2 regions of the Nonomuraea sp. NPDC059023 genome follow, and region 1 is predicted to be linked to the other one. Evidence: riboswitches for the same ligand, from Rfam matches in the RefSeq annotation. Region 1 holds a riboswitch; the other holds the start of a gene.
The links. Region 1 has a riboswitch for S-adenosylmethionine ahead of ACFWYW_RS49040 (aminotransferase class V-fold PLP-dependent enzyme). Riboswitches for the same ligand answer to the same signal wherever they lie in the genome.
Positions count from the first base shown of each region.

Region 2: another riboswitch for S-adenosylmethionine. It lies ahead of thrC (threonine synthase); the one in region 1 lies ahead of ACFWYW_RS49040 (aminotransferase class V-fold PLP-dependent enzyme).

Region 1 is NZ_JBHYIO010000044.1:62,412-70,431, reverse strand. It holds gene ACFWYW_RS49055 (FAD-binding oxidoreductase) at 1-998, shown strand, start outside; gene ACFWYW_RS49050 (cytochrome P450) at 985-2,175, opposite strand; gene ACFWYW_RS49045 (TerC family protein) at 2,185-2,934, opposite strand; SAM riboswitch class IV at 3,128-3,243, shown strand; gene ACFWYW_RS49040 (aminotransferase class V-fold PLP-dependent enzyme) at 3,287-4,600, shown strand; gene ACFWYW_RS49035 (DoxX family protein) at 4,604-5,326, opposite strand; gene ACFWYW_RS49030 (NADH-quinone oxidoreductase subunit D) at 5,486-6,631, shown strand; gene ACFWYW_RS49025 (acyltransferase) at 6,628-7,734, shown strand; gene ACFWYW_RS49020 (hypothetical protein) at 7,731-7,859, shown strand; gene ACFWYW_RS49015 (DUF3180 domain-containing protein) at 7,864-8,020, opposite strand, start outside.
Region 2 is NZ_JBHYIO010000009.1:271,230-279,249, forward strand. It holds gene ACFWYW_RS18250 (flavin monoamine oxidase family protein) at 1-14, opposite strand, end outside; gene ACFWYW_RS18255 (TetR/AcrR family transcriptional regulator) at 38-637, shown strand; gene ACFWYW_RS18260 (GNAT family N-acetyltransferase) at 652-1,077, shown strand; gene ACFWYW_RS18265 (helix-turn-helix transcriptional regulator) at 1,064-1,435, opposite strand; gene ACFWYW_RS18270 (hypothetical protein) at 1,493-1,852, shown strand; gene ACFWYW_RS18275 (hypothetical protein) at 1,867-2,346, opposite strand; gene groL (chaperonin GroEL) at 2,445-4,073, opposite strand; gene ACFWYW_RS18285 (cold-shock protein) at 4,398-4,598, opposite strand; gene ACFWYW_RS18290 (MoaD/ThiS family protein) at 4,830-5,105, opposite strand; gene thrC (threonine synthase) at 5,121-6,350, opposite strand; SAM riboswitch class I at 6,364-6,503, opposite strand; gene ACFWYW_RS18300 (RNA polymerase sigma factor) at 6,583-7,137, opposite strand; gene ACFWYW_RS18305 (trehalose-6-phosphate synthase) at 7,168-8,020, shown strand, end outside.

The sequences.
Region 1 (8,020 bases):
CCCACCCCCACGGCCTGGTGCCGCTGACCGGATCCAGCACCCACGTCGGCGTCGTCGGCAACAGCCTCGGCGGCGGGCTCGGCTTCCTGTCCCGCCAGTACGGCCTGGCCTGCGACGCCATCACCGCCGCCCAGATCGTCACCGCCGACGGGAACCTGCGGTGGCTCGACGACGCCGGCGAGCCGGACCTCATGTGGGCGCTGCGCGGCGGCGGACCGAACCTCGGCGCGGTCACCGCGCTGCGGATCAAGCTCGTCCCCGAACCGCGGATCTACGGCGGCGGCCTGTACTGGCCGGTCGAGCTGACCCGGCAGGTGCTGACCGCCTACCGCGAGTGGACCGCGGACCTGCCGGCCTCGATCACCTCGGCCGCCGGGACGCTCCATCTGCCGGACGCGCCCTTCGTGCCCGAGCCGATGCGCGGCCGCTCGTACGTGCGCGTGTGCCTGTGCGCCACCGGCTCCAGCGCCGAGGACCTGGTCGCGCCGATGCGGGCGGTGCCCGGCCTGGTGGTGGACATGGCCGGGCCGCTGCCGTTCACCGAGATCGACGCGGTGACCCGGGATCCGGTCGACCCGCTGCCCTACACGATGCGGGGCGAGATGGTGACGGAGCTGTCCGACGCGGTGATCGACTACCTGGTGGAGGTGGCGCCGCGCGGGGCGGAGCCGTACGCCTTCATCCTGGTCAGGCATGTGGCCGGGCTCCCGCACGCGGACGACGCCGGGCTTGGCTACTGGCAGGGCGACTTCGCCGTCGGGGCCGTCAGCATGGTGCCGGACGAGCGGGCCGCGGCCGAGGTGGCGGCTTTCGGCGACCGGTTCTCGGCCGCGCTGGCGGGCAGCGCGACCGGGTTCGTGCCGCTCAACTTCATGGGCGTGCCGGAGCAGGCGGCGCGGGCCTTCACCCCCGAGCACCTGCGGCGGCTGGCGGAGGTCAAACAGCGGCACGACCCGGCCGGGATGTTCGGCGGCGACCGGGCGATCAGCCGGTCGTGACCTCCAGCGACTCCAGGCCGCGGATGACGTAGCCGGGCTTCCACACCGGCTCGCGGACCAGCTCCAGGTTCGGCGCCTTCTCCAGCAGGGCGCCGAAGGACTCCATGAGCTCGATCCTGGCCAGCGGCGCGCCCAGGCAGAAGTGGATGCCGGCGCCGAAGGAGATGTGCGGGTTGTCGGCGCGGCCCACGTCCAGGCGGTCGGGGTCGGCGAAGACGTCGGGATCGCGGTTGGCGGAGCCGAACAGCAGCGCCACCTCCACACCCTTCGGGATCGCCACGCCCTCCACCTCGATGTCCTCCAGAACCCAGCGCTCGAACATCTGCAGCGGCGTGTCCCAGCGCATCAGCTCCTCGATCGCCGTCGGGAGCAGGGAGCGGTCGGCGCGCAGCCGTTCCAGCTCGGCCGGGTTCCTGAACAGCGACCACCAGCCGTTGCCGGTGACGTTCACGGTGGCCTCGTGACCGGCGTTGAGCAGCAGCACGCAGGTGCCGACCAGCTCGTCCTCGGTCAGCTCCTCGATCTGGGCCAGCGCGCTGACGAGATCCTCGCCGGGCTGCCGCCTGCGCTCGCGGGCCAGGTCCTTCAGGTAGTCGGCGAACTCGGCCGCCGCGCGGACCGCCGTGTGCTGGGCCTGCGGCGACGGGTTCAGCTCGTACATGAGGCAGATGTCGGCCGACCAGGGGCGCAGCAGGTGCCGGTCGGCGTCGGGAATGCCGAGCATCTCGGCGATCACCGTCACCGGCAGCGGCTCGGCCACCTCGGCGAGCAGGTCGCCGCCGCCCTTGGCCACGAAGGCGTCCACCAGCCCGCCCGCGATCGCCCGTACGCGCGGCCGTAGCGACTCGACCATCCTCGGCGTGAACGCCTTGGAGACCAGGCGGCGCAGCCGCGTGTGGACGGGGGGCTCCACGTCGAGCATGCTCGCGTTGACCACCCGCCAGAACGGCTCCTGGAAGTCCGGCGGCGCCTCCTGCCCGAACTCCTCGTGCTCGGCGACGTGCAGGTAGGAACGGCCGAGCCGGCGATCACGCAGTAGCGCGTTGACGTCGGCGTACCGCGAGACCAGGTACTGGCCGGTCGGCTCGAAGAAGCTGACCGGCTCAGCCCGCCTCAGCTCGGCGTAGACGTCGTACGGATGGGCTACGAAATCCGGATTCCACGGGTCAAAGCGCACCGCTTCATCCTACGAGCTGCCGTCCTTGGCGTTCTCCTGCTCGGACCGCTTGGCCTGCCTGCTGCGCATCCTGATGTTGAGCAGTTCGACGATGACCGAGAAGGCCATCGCGAAGTAGATGTAGCCCTTGGAGATGTGCTGGCCGAAGCCCTCCGCGAGAAGCACCACGCCGATCAGCACCAGGAAGGACAGGGCCAGCATCTTGATGCTCGGGTGCTTGTCCACGAAGCGGCTGATCGGGCCGGAGGCGAACAGCATGACCAGCACCGACACAATCACCGCCGCGACCATGACACCCAACTCGTTCACCATGCCGACCGCGGTGATGACCGAGTCGAGCGAGAAGACGATGTCCAGGATCATGATCTGGATGATCACCGAGGCGAACGAGGCGGCCTTGCGCGGCTTGCCGTTGTCGCCCTTCAGCTCCATGCTGTGGCCGATCTCGGTGACGCTCTTGGCCAGCAGGAACAGGCCGCCGAGGATGAGAATCAGGTCACGGCCGGATATGTCATGGCCGAAGACGGCGAACAAGGGCTCGGTCAGCCTGACCACCCAGGACAGGGCGAGCAGCAGGAGCAGTCGGCTGATGAGCGCGGCGGCCAGTCCGAGCACCCGGGCCCGGTCGCGCTGGTGCTCAGGGAGTTTCCCGGCGAGGATCGAGATGAAGATGATGTTGTCGATTCCCAGGACGATCTCCAGGGCGACCAGGGTGAAGAACCCGATCCAGATCTCCGGGTTGCTTACCCAGTCCCACATCTCCGCACCTCCGTTGTCGGGAACTATCTCCCGGTACCAACGACCTAACCCCCGCAGAAGTTCACGATCCCCCTTAGTAGTTCGGATATGTCGCTGGCCTGGGATGATCCACCCCAGAGAGGTGGTCAACGACGGGTCGCAGCGTTAAGGGGTTGCTATTTATGGCCGGGTGTCGCTTATAGTGCTGCGTGTAGGTCATGAGTGCCAGCGACAAGCCCCGGCTAGCTGGCCGGCAACCCTCGCGTCCGCGGCGGGGTGCCCCGGGTGAGGACCTGGTCCGTCACGAGGTGTGGCGGGCAAGCGCGGGCTCCGTGGCGATTCCAGGGGTCCCGACGACCCCAGGAGACTTGCCGTGTCCACGCTGACCATCTTCAGCTCCGTCCCCGCCCAGACCCAGTCGCAGCAGCCCCAGCACGGCGAGGCCCGTGCCGTCCCGGCCGTGCTCGGCGCCGACCTGGAGGTCCCGGTCAAGGGCGGCAAGCTGGTCGGTTACGCCAACCTCGACTACGCCGCCAGCGCCCCCTGTCTGGAGCCGGTCAGCGCCGCCGTCACCGCCGCGCTCCCGGCCTACTCCAGCGTGCACCGCGGCGCCGGCTACGCCTCCCAGCTCACCACCGCCCGCTACGAGCAGGCCCGCCACACCGTCCGCGCCTTCGCCGGCGCCCGCCCCGACGACGCGGTCATCTTCACCCGCAACACCACCGACGCCACGAACCTGCTGGCCGGCGTCCTGCCCGCGGGCACCACCACCGTGGTCTTCGACAGCGAGCACCACGCCTCGCTGCTCCCCTGGAACAAGACGGTACGGCTGGCGCCGCCCGCCTTCCCCGGCGAAGCCGTCCGCCAGGCCGACGAGGCCCTCGCCGCCATCTCCGGCCCCAAGCTGCTCGTCGTCACCGCCGCCTCCAACGTCACCGGCGAGCTGTGGCCCATCGCCGCCCTCGCGCACATCGCCCACCGGCACGGCGCCCGCATCCTGGTCGACGCCGCCCAGCTCGTCCCGCACCGCCAGCTCAACCTGACCGCCCTGGACCTGGACTACGTCGTCTTCTCCGGCCACAAGCTGTACGCGCCCTTCGGCGCCGGTGTGCTGATCGGGCGCCGTGACTGGCTGGCGAGCGGCGAGCCGTACCTCAAGGGTGGCGGCGCGGTGAAGTCGGTCGGCGCGGACGAGGAGTCCACCGAGTGGCATGACGACCCCGAGCCCCGGCACGAGGCCGGCACCCCGAACGTGATCGGCGCGATCGCGCTGGCGGCGGCGTGCGACGCGCTGAGCGCGACCGGCTGGGCGCCGCTGGTCATCGAGGAGGAGCGGCTGATCGCGCGGCTGCGCGACGGCCTGGCCTCGATCGAGGGCGTGCGGGAGCTGTCGCTGTGGGGTCCCGACCACCCGCGGGTGGGCATCGTCTCCTTCATCGTGGACGGCTACAGCGCGCGCGAGGTCGCCGAGGCGCTGTCCGGCGAGTACGGGATCGGCGTGCGCGACGGCAAGTTCTGCGCGCACCCGTTCGTGCGGCATCTGCTGGGCACCGCCGACGGCGGTTGTGAGGACGGGACGGCTTCCGCGGTGCGCGCCTCGATCGGCATCGGCACCACCGACGAGCACATCGACCGGCTCATCACCGCACTGCGGGACCTCTCTGCCGTCAACCTCGCCGCCCGTTAGGCGTCACTCGGGCGGGTTCTTCCTCGGCTGGTCGTCGGACATCAGCGCGTCGAGCGCCTTCATGTCGTCGTCGCTCAGGGCCGCGCCGCTGCTCGTGGCGGGTGGCGGAGTGGGCTGGCGCGGCACGTCGGCGCGCGACTCCGTCCCGTTGCCGGGCGCCTGCGTCTGGGTGGGCGGGTTCGGCTGGGTGGGTGGCTGCGTCCCGTTGCCGGGCTGTTCCGGCTCGGTGCGCGGTTCCCGCACGGTGCGGACGTTCGTGGGCATGGTCGTGGTCGTCGCGCCGCTCCCGGTCGACTCCGGCAGCGTCTGGTCGGCCGCGCGCCTGCTCAGGATCGTGCGGGCGATGCTGTCGACGCTGATCCGGCCTGCCCCGGCGGCCAGCAGGAGCAGGCAGGCCGCGCCCAGCGCGCCGACGAGTTCCCAGCCCATGTCGGTGACGAAGATGCCGTTCTTACCGTGGACGAAGATGATCGCGCCCAGGCTGACGCACAGCAGGGCCAGCGCGGCCAGGCGGGTCAGCAGTCCGATGATCAGGAAGCTGCCGCCCACGAGCTCGGCCACGGTCGTGAAACCGGCCGCGAGCTCGGGTTGGGGCACGCCGGACTGGGTGAACATCTGTGACGTCGGTCCCAGTCCGTTCTGCCATTTCTGCCACCCGTGGGCCACGAAGATCACGCCGATGGTCACTCGCGAGATCAGGGCAGCTAGGTCGAAAGCTAGCTTCATGGTGGTTTCTCCCCCCGTTGTGGTAATTGTCCCCCACCACTCTGACCTGCGACTCCTCCCCATACCGTCTCTTGAACGGCCCGTTACGCCTGGGCGCGCCGTACAGAATGAAAGGACCGCACAGTAGATCGCGCGCGAGGCCGATGGGAGCATGGGGAAATGACCGAGCGCATCATCGGGATCGGCGCAGGGGCGAAGGAACTGGCCACAGAGGACATGGTCCTCAACATCGGCCCCCAGCACCCCTCCACCCACGGCGTGCTCAGGCTGCGGCTCACGCTCGACGGCGAGCGGATCTCCAGCGCCGAGCCCATCATCGGCTACATGCACCGGGGCGCGGAGAAACTGTTCGAGGTCCGCGACTACCGGCAGATCATCATGCTGGCCAACCGGCACGACTGGCTGTCCGGGTTCGCCAACGAGCTCGGCGTGGTGCTGGCCGCCGAGCGCATGCTGGGCATGGAGGTCCCGGTCAGGGCGGTCTGGGCGCGTACGCTGCTGGCCGAGCTCAACCGGGTGCTCAACCACCTGATGTTCCTCGGCTCCTACCCGCTGGAGCTGGGCGCGATCACGCCGCTCTTCTACGCCTTCGAGGAGCGCGAGCGCATCCAGGCCGTCATGGAGGAGATCTCCGGCGGGCGCATGCACTACATGTTCAACCGCGTCGGCGGGCTCAAGGAAGAACTGCCGCTCGGCTGGCTGGACCGCGTGGCCGAGACCGTCGCGATGACCCGCCGCAAGGTCCCCGACATCGAGGGCCTCATCCTGCACAACGACATCTTCCTCGCGCGCACCAAGGGCGTCGGCGTCCTCGACCGCGACACGATCATGCAGTACGGCGTGAGCGGCCCCATAGCCCGAGCCGCCGGTGTCGACATCGACCTGCGCCGCGACCAGCCGTACCTGGCCTACCCCGAGCTGCCGGTCAAGGTCGTCACGCGGACCGCGGGCGACTCCTACGCCCGCTTCGAGGTCCTGCTTGACCAGGTGAAGGTCTCCCTCGATCTGGCCGAGGCCTGCGTCGACAAGCTGCGCTCCCTGCCGCCGGGCCCGATCAACCAGCGCCTGCCCAAGGTGCTGAAGGTGCCCGAGGGACACACCTACGCCTGGACCGAGAACCCGCTCGGCATCAACGGCTACTACCTGGTCTCCAAGGGGGACAAGACGCCGTGGCGGATGAAGCTGCGCTCCGCCTCCTTCAGCAACATCCAGGTGCTGCGCGAGATCCTGCCGGGGCACCTGGTGGCCGACATGGTGGCGATCTTGGGATCCATGTTCTTCGTCGTGGGTGACATCGACAAGTGAAACGCGATAAATACGTCGACTGGCTACGTGCTCTGAGCCTGATCGTCGTCGTGGTGTGGCACTGGGCGTTCACGATCCTGCAATGGACGCCGGACGGGCCCTCGCCGACCAGCCCGCTCGGCTTCACCACCGGGCTGTGGATCCTCACCTGGTTGCTGCAGGTGCTGCCGCTGTTCTTCTACGTCGGGGGGCACGTCCACCTGCTGTCCTGGAACCGGGCGTGCGAGCGCGGCGTCGGCATCGGCGCCTTCGTCTGGCGGCGGCTGCGGGCGCTCGCGCTGCCCGCGCTCGGGCTGTCGGCGGCGTGGATCGCCATCGGAACCGTCGCCACCACGGTGTTCGACGCCCCGCCCTGGACGTGGCGGGTCGTGCTGCTGGTCCTGAGCCCGCTGTGGTTCATCGGGGTCTACCTGACGCTGATCGCGCTGCTGCCGGTCGCGCTGTGGCTGCACCGGCGATACGACGTGCTCGCCCTCATCTGGCTGGGCGGCGCGGCGCTGGTCGTCGACGTACTCCGGTTCCGCTACCACCTGGAGTGGGCCGGCTGGTTCAACATGATCATCGTGTGGGGGCTGGCGCACCAGGCCGGCTTCTTCTACGACCGCGTGGTCGCGCTGCCCCGCCGCTACGACATCGGCGTGCTCTGGACCGGCCTGTTCATGCTGATCGGGCTGGTGTACTCGGGCATCTACCCGGGGTCCATGGTCGGCGTACCCGGTGAGAAGTGGTCCAACATGGCGCCGCCGACCTTCGTCATCGTCGCCCTGCTCATCTTCCAGATCGGCCTGGTCGAGGTGCTGCGCCCGGCCATGGAGCGGGTGCTGGAGAAGCCCGGATGGAAGCGGGTCAACGACACCATCAACCGGTTCGCGCTGCCGCTGTTCCTGTTCCACACGACCGGGATGGCGATCGCGCTGGGGCTCGGGTGGTGGTTGTTCGGCACACTCGGCGGCACCATCCCCCCGGACTTCACGTGGTGGCTGGAACGCCCCCTGGCCATCCTCGGGCCCCTGATCTGCACCCTTCCGGTCATCTACCTGTTCGGCCGCAAACGCCGCACCGTCCAGCAAACGCCGGACCAACACCGTAGCCTGGAGGAATGACGACCATCGACTTCCCCGCCACGGCCGAGGACGAGCGCATCATCAAGGCGGCCATGGGCGAGGGCGAAACCGCCGAGGACGTCATCCGGCGAGCCCTTCACCTGCTCGACCGCTCGCAGGCATGACCAGCTACCTCGGGCTCTGACGTTCCGCTTCCGGGTCCTTGGGGATGCGGCAGGAGTGTTCGAGGAAGAGGGCGGCACCGATCAGCACGACGAAGGCCAGGAACGAGCCCGTCGCGACGAAGAACTCCACCCGCGGCGTCTGCCTGGTCAGCATCGACATG
Region 2 (8,020 bases), on a different contig from region 1:
TATCTGACATTCATGTTGTATGTGATATCCATGACGCATGGCATCCGTCAAGACCCGGCGCGAACTCTACGCGGAGACCACCCGCCAGGCGCTCATCGACGTCGGTCGCCGCGTCTTCGCCGAACGCGGCTACACCGCCGTCTCGGCAGAGGAGCTGGTACGCCAGGCGGGCCTGACCCGCGGCGCCCTGTACCACCACTTCGACGGCAAGCAGGGCCTGTTCGAGGCCGTCTTCGAAGAGCTGGAGGACTCCGCCGCCCGCGCGGTCACCACGGCGATGACCGCCGCCGCCGGCGACCCCGCCACCCGCGCGCGGGCCGGGCTGGACGCCTACCTGGACGCCTGCGGGCAGCCCGAGTTCCGGGAGATCGTGCTGAAGCAGGGCCCGATCGCCCTGGGCCACGAACGCTGGCAGGAACTCGACGTACGCCACTTCGGCGGCCTGCTCCGCGACGCGCTGACCACGCTGATGGACGAGGGCTACCTCACCCGCCGCCCCGTGGAGATGCTCGGCCGCGCCCTGTTCGGCGCCATCACCGAGCTGGCTCTGGCCATCGCGGAGGCCGACGACCCCGCCGCCGCCCGCGCCGAGGCGGACGCCATCGCGGCCACCCTGCTGTCGGGCCTGCGCGCCTGATACCTTCCAGAACCATGGCCGAATTCGGGGTAAAAGTAAGAAACGGCGCTCAATCCGACATCAAGGCCGTCCTGGACTTCTGGGCAGAGGCCGCTGAAGGCACCGACCGCCACGACGACCCCGCCAAGGTCGAAGTCCTGGTCGCCCGCGACCCCGAGTCTCTGCTGCTGGCCGAGCTGGACGGCACGCTGGTCGGCACCCTCATCGCCGGATGGGACGGCTGGCGGGCCCATCTGTACCGGCTGGCCGTGCACCCGTCGTACCGCCGCAAGGGCATCGGCACCACGCTGCTCGCCGCCGCCGAGACCCGCTTCGCCGCCTTCGGCGCCTTCCGCGCCGACGCCATGGTCCTGCACGACAACACCCTCGCCCACCACGCCTGGTCGGCCGCCGGCTACACCCGCCAGCCCGAATGGGGTCGCTGGATCAAACACCTGTGAGCGCGGTGGTGAGCTTGCGCATCGCCGACGCCGCGGACTCGCTCGCCGTCGGCCCGAGCGCGGTCAGGCTGGAGATCAGCGCGGCGATCTCCCGCAGGTCGAAGGCGATGGGCGGGATGTCGGCACGCCGCACGATGACGGCCCCTCCGCCGCGGCCCGGTGCGACGTCCACCGGTACCCCGGACAGGCGCAGCCGCTCGATGTCGCGGGCGATGGTGCGCTCCGATACGCCGAAGTCGTGGGCGAGCGTTCCCAGGGTGACCCGGTCCGCGCCGGCGTGGAGCCGTTCGATGAGGTGTTGCTGGCGCTCGACGCGGCGTACTGTCAGATGGTTGTCACGTGAGGCCGCGGACGTCATGGAGAAGAGCGTAACCACGACACGGGCTTGTCTGGGTTGGTGATTAGCGTGAAGCCCATGACCGACAACGACCTCGTGCTCGACTTCTTCCACCGATACTCCCGCGCGTTGCTCGCCAGGGACGAGAAGGCCGTGGCCGGCATGTACGCGGTGCCCGCCCTGATCCTGTTCCCTGGACAGTCCGTCGCCGTGTCGGACGCCAAGCAGACCGAGGAGTTCTTCGCCGGAGCCTGGAGCCAGTACGACGGCGTCGAGGACACCACCACGGACATCACGGTGGTCGCCGAGACCGCCCACAGCATCTGGGCGGACGTCACCTGGCACCACGGCAACGGAGCCAGGGAGCGGCTGATGTACCAGCTCATCGACGCCGGGTCCCGATGGAAGATCGCCACGCTGACGCCCCTCGGCCCGTGACCCCGCCCGATTCGTCAGTCCCGGCGCGCACCCTCTGGCCAGATCACCTGAACCGGCACCCCGCGCCGCCTCGCCTCCGCCACCACGTCGGCCGTGCCGCCGTAACCCCGGGCCGGCAGGCCGTCCCAGACGGCGAGAAGCACGTCGGCGCCGTCGAGCATGCGGATGCTCGCCACCATGTGCGACTCGGACGTGGGCTCGGCGAAGTCCAGCCGATGGACCGTGACCGCCCGGCCCAGCAACTCGTCATAGGCCGCACGGACCTCGCCGGGCAGGCTGTCGCGGTACCGGGCCGCCGGGACCACCGCCTCCAGACTGCCCCCGAGATCCAGCACCGCGCGGGCGAAGATCTGATCCGCCCCGTCGGCCAGGCAGGACAGCCCGACGACCCGGGGCGAGTGCCCGGCCAGCGTCCCGCGCAGAGCGTCGTCGACGAGGGACGCCGTGCCGGCTGGCAGGCCGCGATGCCCGGAGACAGCGATACGGATCATCATCACCTCCAGTTGTAGCTCCTCGTACGGCAATTGCCGTGGGTGTACGCGAAAAGGGCGCCCCCGAACCGGGAGACGCCCTCTTTGCGAAATGGCTGGACTTAGAAGTCCATGTCGCCGCCGGGCATGCCACCAGCCGGGGCAGCCGGGGTCTTCTCCGGCTTCTCGGCGATGACGGCCTCGGTGGTCAGGAACAGCGCCGCGATGGAGGCGGCGTTCTGCAGCGCCGAGCGGGTGACCTTGGCCGGGTCGAGGATGCCCGCGTCGAACATGTTGACGTACTCGCCGGTCGCCGCGTTCAGGCCCTCACCCGGGGTGAGGTTGCGCACGCGCTCGACCACGACGCCGCCCTCGAGACCGGCGTTGACCGCGATCTGCTTCAGCGGCTCCTCCAGCGCCTTCTTCACGATCGCCGCGCCGGTCGCCTCATCGCCCGACAGCTCCAGCTTGTCGAACGCCTTGGTACCGGCCTGCAGCAGCGCCACACCACCGCCGGGCACGATGCCCTCCTCGACGGCCGCCTTCGCGTTACGCACGGCGTCCTCGATCCGGTGCTTGCGCTCCTTCAGCTCGACCTCGGTCGCCGCACCGGCCTTGATGACCGCCACGCCACCGGCCAGCTTGGCCAGCCGCTCCTGCAGCTTCTCCCGGTCGTAGTCGGAATCGGTACGGTCGATCTCCGCCCGAATCTCGTTGACCCGCCCGGCGATCTGGTCGGCGTCACCGGCGCCGTCCACGATCGTGGTCTCGTCCTTGGTCACCACGACCTTACGGGCGCGGCCCAGCAGGTCGAGGGTGGCGGACTCGAGCTTCAGGCCGACCTCCTCGGCGATGACCTGGCCACCGGTCAGGGTGGCGATGTCACCGAGCATGGCCTTGCGCCGGTCACCGAAGCCCGGAGCCTTGACGGCGACGGACTTGAACAGGCCGCGGATCTTGTTGACGACGAGCGTGGCCAGGGCCTCGCCCTCGATGTCCTCAGCGATGATCAGCAGCGGCTTGCCGGCCTGCACGACCTTGTCGAGCAGGGGCAGCAGGTCCTTGTTGGCGGAGACCTTGCTGTTGACGATGAGGATGTACGGGTCCTCGAGGACGGCCTCCATGCGGTCGGGGTCCGTCACGAAGTACATCGACGTCATGCCCTTGTCGAAGCGCATGCCCTCGGTGAGCTCAAGCTCCAGGCCGAAGGTGTTGCTCTCCTCGACCGTGATGACACCTTCCTTGCCGACCTTGTCCATCGCCTCAGCGATGAGCGCGCCGATCTCGGTGTCCGCGGCCGAAATGGAAGCCGTCGAAGCGATCTGCTCCTTCGTCTCCACATCCTTGGCCAGCTTGGACAGCTCCTCGCTGACCCGCTCGACCGCCGCCTCGATACCCTTCTTCAACGCCATCGGGTTCGCACCCGCGGCCACGTTACGCAGACCCTCACGCACCAGCGCCTGGGCGAGCACGGTGGCCGTCGTGGTGCCGTCACCCGCGACGTCATCCGTCTTCTTGGCGACTTCCTTGACCAGCTCAGCGCCGATCTTCTCCCACGGATCCTCGAGCTCGATCTCCTTGGCGATGGAGACACCGTCGTTCGTGATCGTGGGAGCGCCCCACTTCTTCTCCAGCACGACATTGCGCCCCTTGGGACCAAGGGTCACCTTCACGGCGTCAGCGAGCTGGTTCATGCCGCGCTCGAGACCGCGCCGGGCGTCCTCGTCAAACGCGATCATCTTGGCTGCCATAAGGCTGGACCTCCCAGATGCAGGGTGGCTTCTCAAGGATCGAGCCGACGCCCGCGACGGCAGCGTGCCCGGCCCGGGGGCCGAACACTTGGGCCCGCATCTCCGTTCGGCAGGCCCCGATCGTCTCGATCCAGGTGTTGGCACTCACGTGGAGAGAGTGCCAACGAACTGTTTAGCACTCTACCCGGTCGAGTGCAAGCGAGAGCCACCTCGTCGCAGGTCAGGCCCGATCCCCTCGCGAGATCGGGCCTGTCCTGGTGAGACGAAAGGTGTTGGCAGAACCGCACGGACTGCGCTGCCGTGCGGGCTGCCTCGGTGCGTGGTTCAAACGGTGCGGACAGATTCCGCCTGCGGCCCCTTCTGGCCTTGTGTGATCTCGAACTCGACCCGCTGGCCTTGTTCGAGTGATCTGTAGCCGTCCATCATGATCGCTGAGTAATGGACGAATACATCCTTACCACCGTCTACCGCGATGAAACCGTAGCCCTTGTCCGCGTTGAACCACTTGACGGTGCCCTGCGCCACTTCCGACTCCTCTTACTGGGCTCTGGATCCCGCCCATTCCTCCGCGAGATCCGCGTTCGCCGCTTTTACCGAAAAACTGGCGGCGATCGCCCTCGACCATACCTGTGGCATGCCGTTGGGCAACAGAGTCAATCTGAAAACTGCCTATTTCATCCTTCGAAGAGTTGAATTTTCCAGAAATGGGAAGGGCACCTCCGAAGAGGTGCCCCAGTGCTAAGAGTGTGCGAAGCGTTAGCCTCCGGCTACCGCGGGGATGATGGAGATCTCGCTCCCCTCGGGGGCCGCGGTGTCGAGCCCGTCGGCGAATCGGACGTCCTCTTGCCCCACGTAAACGTTGACAAAACGCCGAATCTTGCCCGATTCATCGAGAATTCGGGCACCGATCCCCGGGTAGTCACTGTCCAGCTTCTGAAGGACCTCGCGCAGCGTCGCACCCTCGCCACTGACCTCCGCGTTACCACCCGTGTAGGTGCGCAGAATGGTGGGAATCCGTACAGAAACGCTCATGCCTTAAACTTCCTTTCAGATGGCGCGGAACGCGTCGAGAGAGGGCCGGATGACAGCGGTGGGTTCGGCGATCGACGACACCGCGTCAAGGGTCTTGAGGCCGTCGCCGGTGTTCAGCACGACCGTTTCCGCCTCGGGATCCAGCGCGCCGTTTTCCACCAGCTTCTTGAGCACGCCCACGGTGACGCCGCCCGCGGTCTCGGCGAAGATGCCCTCCGTGGAGGCCAGGAGCTTGATGGCCGCGACGATCTCGGCGTCGGTGACGTCTTCCACCGCCCCTCCCGTACGGCGGGCGATGTCGAGCACGTACGGCCCGTCAGCCGGGTTCCCGATGGCCAGCGACTTGGCGATGGTGTCCGGCTTGACCGGCTGGACCACGTCGTGCCCGGCCTTGTACGCCGCCGACACCGGCGAGCACCCGAGCGCCTGGGCCCCGAACACCTTGTAGGGCGTGTCCTCGACCAGCCCGAGCGCCACGAGTTCCTTGAAGCCCTTGTCGATCTTCGTGAGCTGGGAGCCGGAGGCGATCGGGATGACGATCTGCTCGGGCAGCCTCCACCCGAGCTGCTCGGCGATCTCGTAGGCCAGCGTCTTGGACCCCTCGGCGTAGTACGGCCGCAGGTTCACGTTGACGAAGCCCCACTTGTCGCCAAGCGGGTCGCCGATGAGCTCGGAGCAGAAGCGGTTGACCTCGTCGTAGGTGCCCTCGATGCCGATCAGCCTGCCGCCGAACACCCGGGCCATGGCGATCTTGGCCTGCTCCAGGTCGGCGGGGATGAAGACGCACGCGTCGAGCCCGGCCCTGGCGGCGGCCGCGGTGACCGCGCCGGCCAGGTTGCCGGTGGAGGAGCAGGACAGGGTGTGGAAGCCGAAGTTGCGGGCCGCCTCGACGGCGATGGCCACCACACGGTCCTTGAAGGAGTGGGTGGGATTGCCGGAGTCGTCCTTGATGTGCAGCGACTTGATGCCGAGCGTGCGGCCGAGGTTGCCGGCCTTGACCAGCTTGGTCCAGCCGGGGTTCATGTTCTGCTTGGCCGCCACGTCCACGGGGACCGGCAGGAGCGCCTGGTAACGCCAGATGTTGGTCGGACCGGACTCGATCTGCGAGCGGGTCACCGTACCGAAGTCATAGGCCACTTCGAGTGGCCCGAAACACTCCAGACACGCGAAACTGGGGCCGAGGTCATAGCGGGTGCCGCACTCGCGGCAGGAGAGAGCTACAGCAGGACCGAAGTCGAGCGACATGAAGCGAGGCCTTCCCTCATCTTCGCCTGCGGCCACCTTGACCACAGACCGGAATTGGCACCTTGTCCCGGTCGGCCTCGCGGGTGCGAGTCACAATCCGGGAGGGTTGCCGGGGCTTCGCAGGGCCGGTCCCTCCACCCCTCTGGATGAGCAATATGTAGTTGTCGAAAGGGACTCTACCTGGTCAAGCGGATCGGTTGCCCACCCGTCTCGACCAGTGAGACAAACCGTCTCACCGATAGTCCTCCCCGAGCACGCCCTGCACGTACTTGCGCGCCTGGTGGATGCGGGATTTCGCGGTGCCGAGAGGGATGCCGAGCTGCTCGGCCACCTCGTTGTAGTCGAGCTGCACGATGTCGCGCAGCACGAGCGCCTGCGCCAGGTCGGGTTTGGACGCCTCCAGCGCCTCCATCGCGTCGAGCAGGTCCAGGCGCGAGCCCGCGATCACGCTCACCCGGGCCACGTCCGGCTTCTGCGTGGGCAGTTCGTCGGAGCTCTGCTCGGCCGCCCGCCGCTTCAGCGACCGGTAGGTCGTGCGGGCGCAGTTGGCCGTCACGATGTGCAGCCACGTGCTGAACCGCGCCCTGCCCTCGAACCGCCCGATGTTGCGCGCGACGGCCAGCAGAGTGTCCTGGCAGGCCTCCTCCGCGTCCTGGTGATAGGGCAGGATTCGCGCGCAGTGGCGGAGTACGTGCGGCTCGATCCGCCGCAAGAGCTCGCCGAGTGCGCGATGATCTCCAGCGGCTGCGGAGCGGGCCAGTTCCTCGGTTAGCTCATCAAGCGCCATAGCGGGATCCTATGAGCGGAGGATAGTTAAATGAACAGCGTCCTGGTCGCCTCGAACCGCGGTCCTGTCTCCTTCACCGTCTCCGACGACGGTGAACTCACCATGAAACGCGGTGGCGGCGGCCTGGTCTCGGGCCTTTCCGGCGTGGCGAAGGACGAGGGCGTGCTGTGGGTCTGCGCGGCCCTTTCCGACGGCGACCGCAGCGCCGTACGGCAGGCTCCCGGCGGCCGCCTCGACCAGGCCGGCTACGACACCGGGTCGCTGCGCATGCTGGACATCGCCCCCGCGACCTTCCACCGCGCCTACAACGCCGTGGCCAACTCCACGCTGTGGTTCGTCAACCACCTGCTCTACGACATCCCCAACTCCCCGCACTTCGGCACCAGGTTCCAGCGCGAGTGGGAGTCCTACCGCGACTACAACGGCGCCTTCGCGCTGGCGCTGGCCGAGGAGGCCGGGCACGAGGCGCGCGTGATGGTGCAGGACTACCACCTGACCCTCACCCCGGCCATGCTCCGCGCCGAGCGCCCCGACCTGCGCATCGCGCATTTCAGCCACACCCCCTGGGCCCCGCCGGAGTACTTCGCGCTGCTGCCCGACGAGGTGGCCCGTGAGGTCCTGGAAGGCATTCTGGGAGCCGATCACGCCGGGTTCCTCACCGAGCGGTGGGCGCGGGCGTTCACCGACTGCTGCGCGGCCCTGCTGGGCGCCCGGGTGGACGCGCGCGGCGTCACCCACGAGGGCCGCACGACCAGGATCGGCGTGCACGCGCTCGGCGTCGACGGCGAGCAGTTGTGGCGGCGCGCCTGCGAGCCGGACGTGGAGTCGAACGTGGCGGCGCTGCGCGCGCAGACCGGTGACAGGAAGCTGATCGTCCGCATCG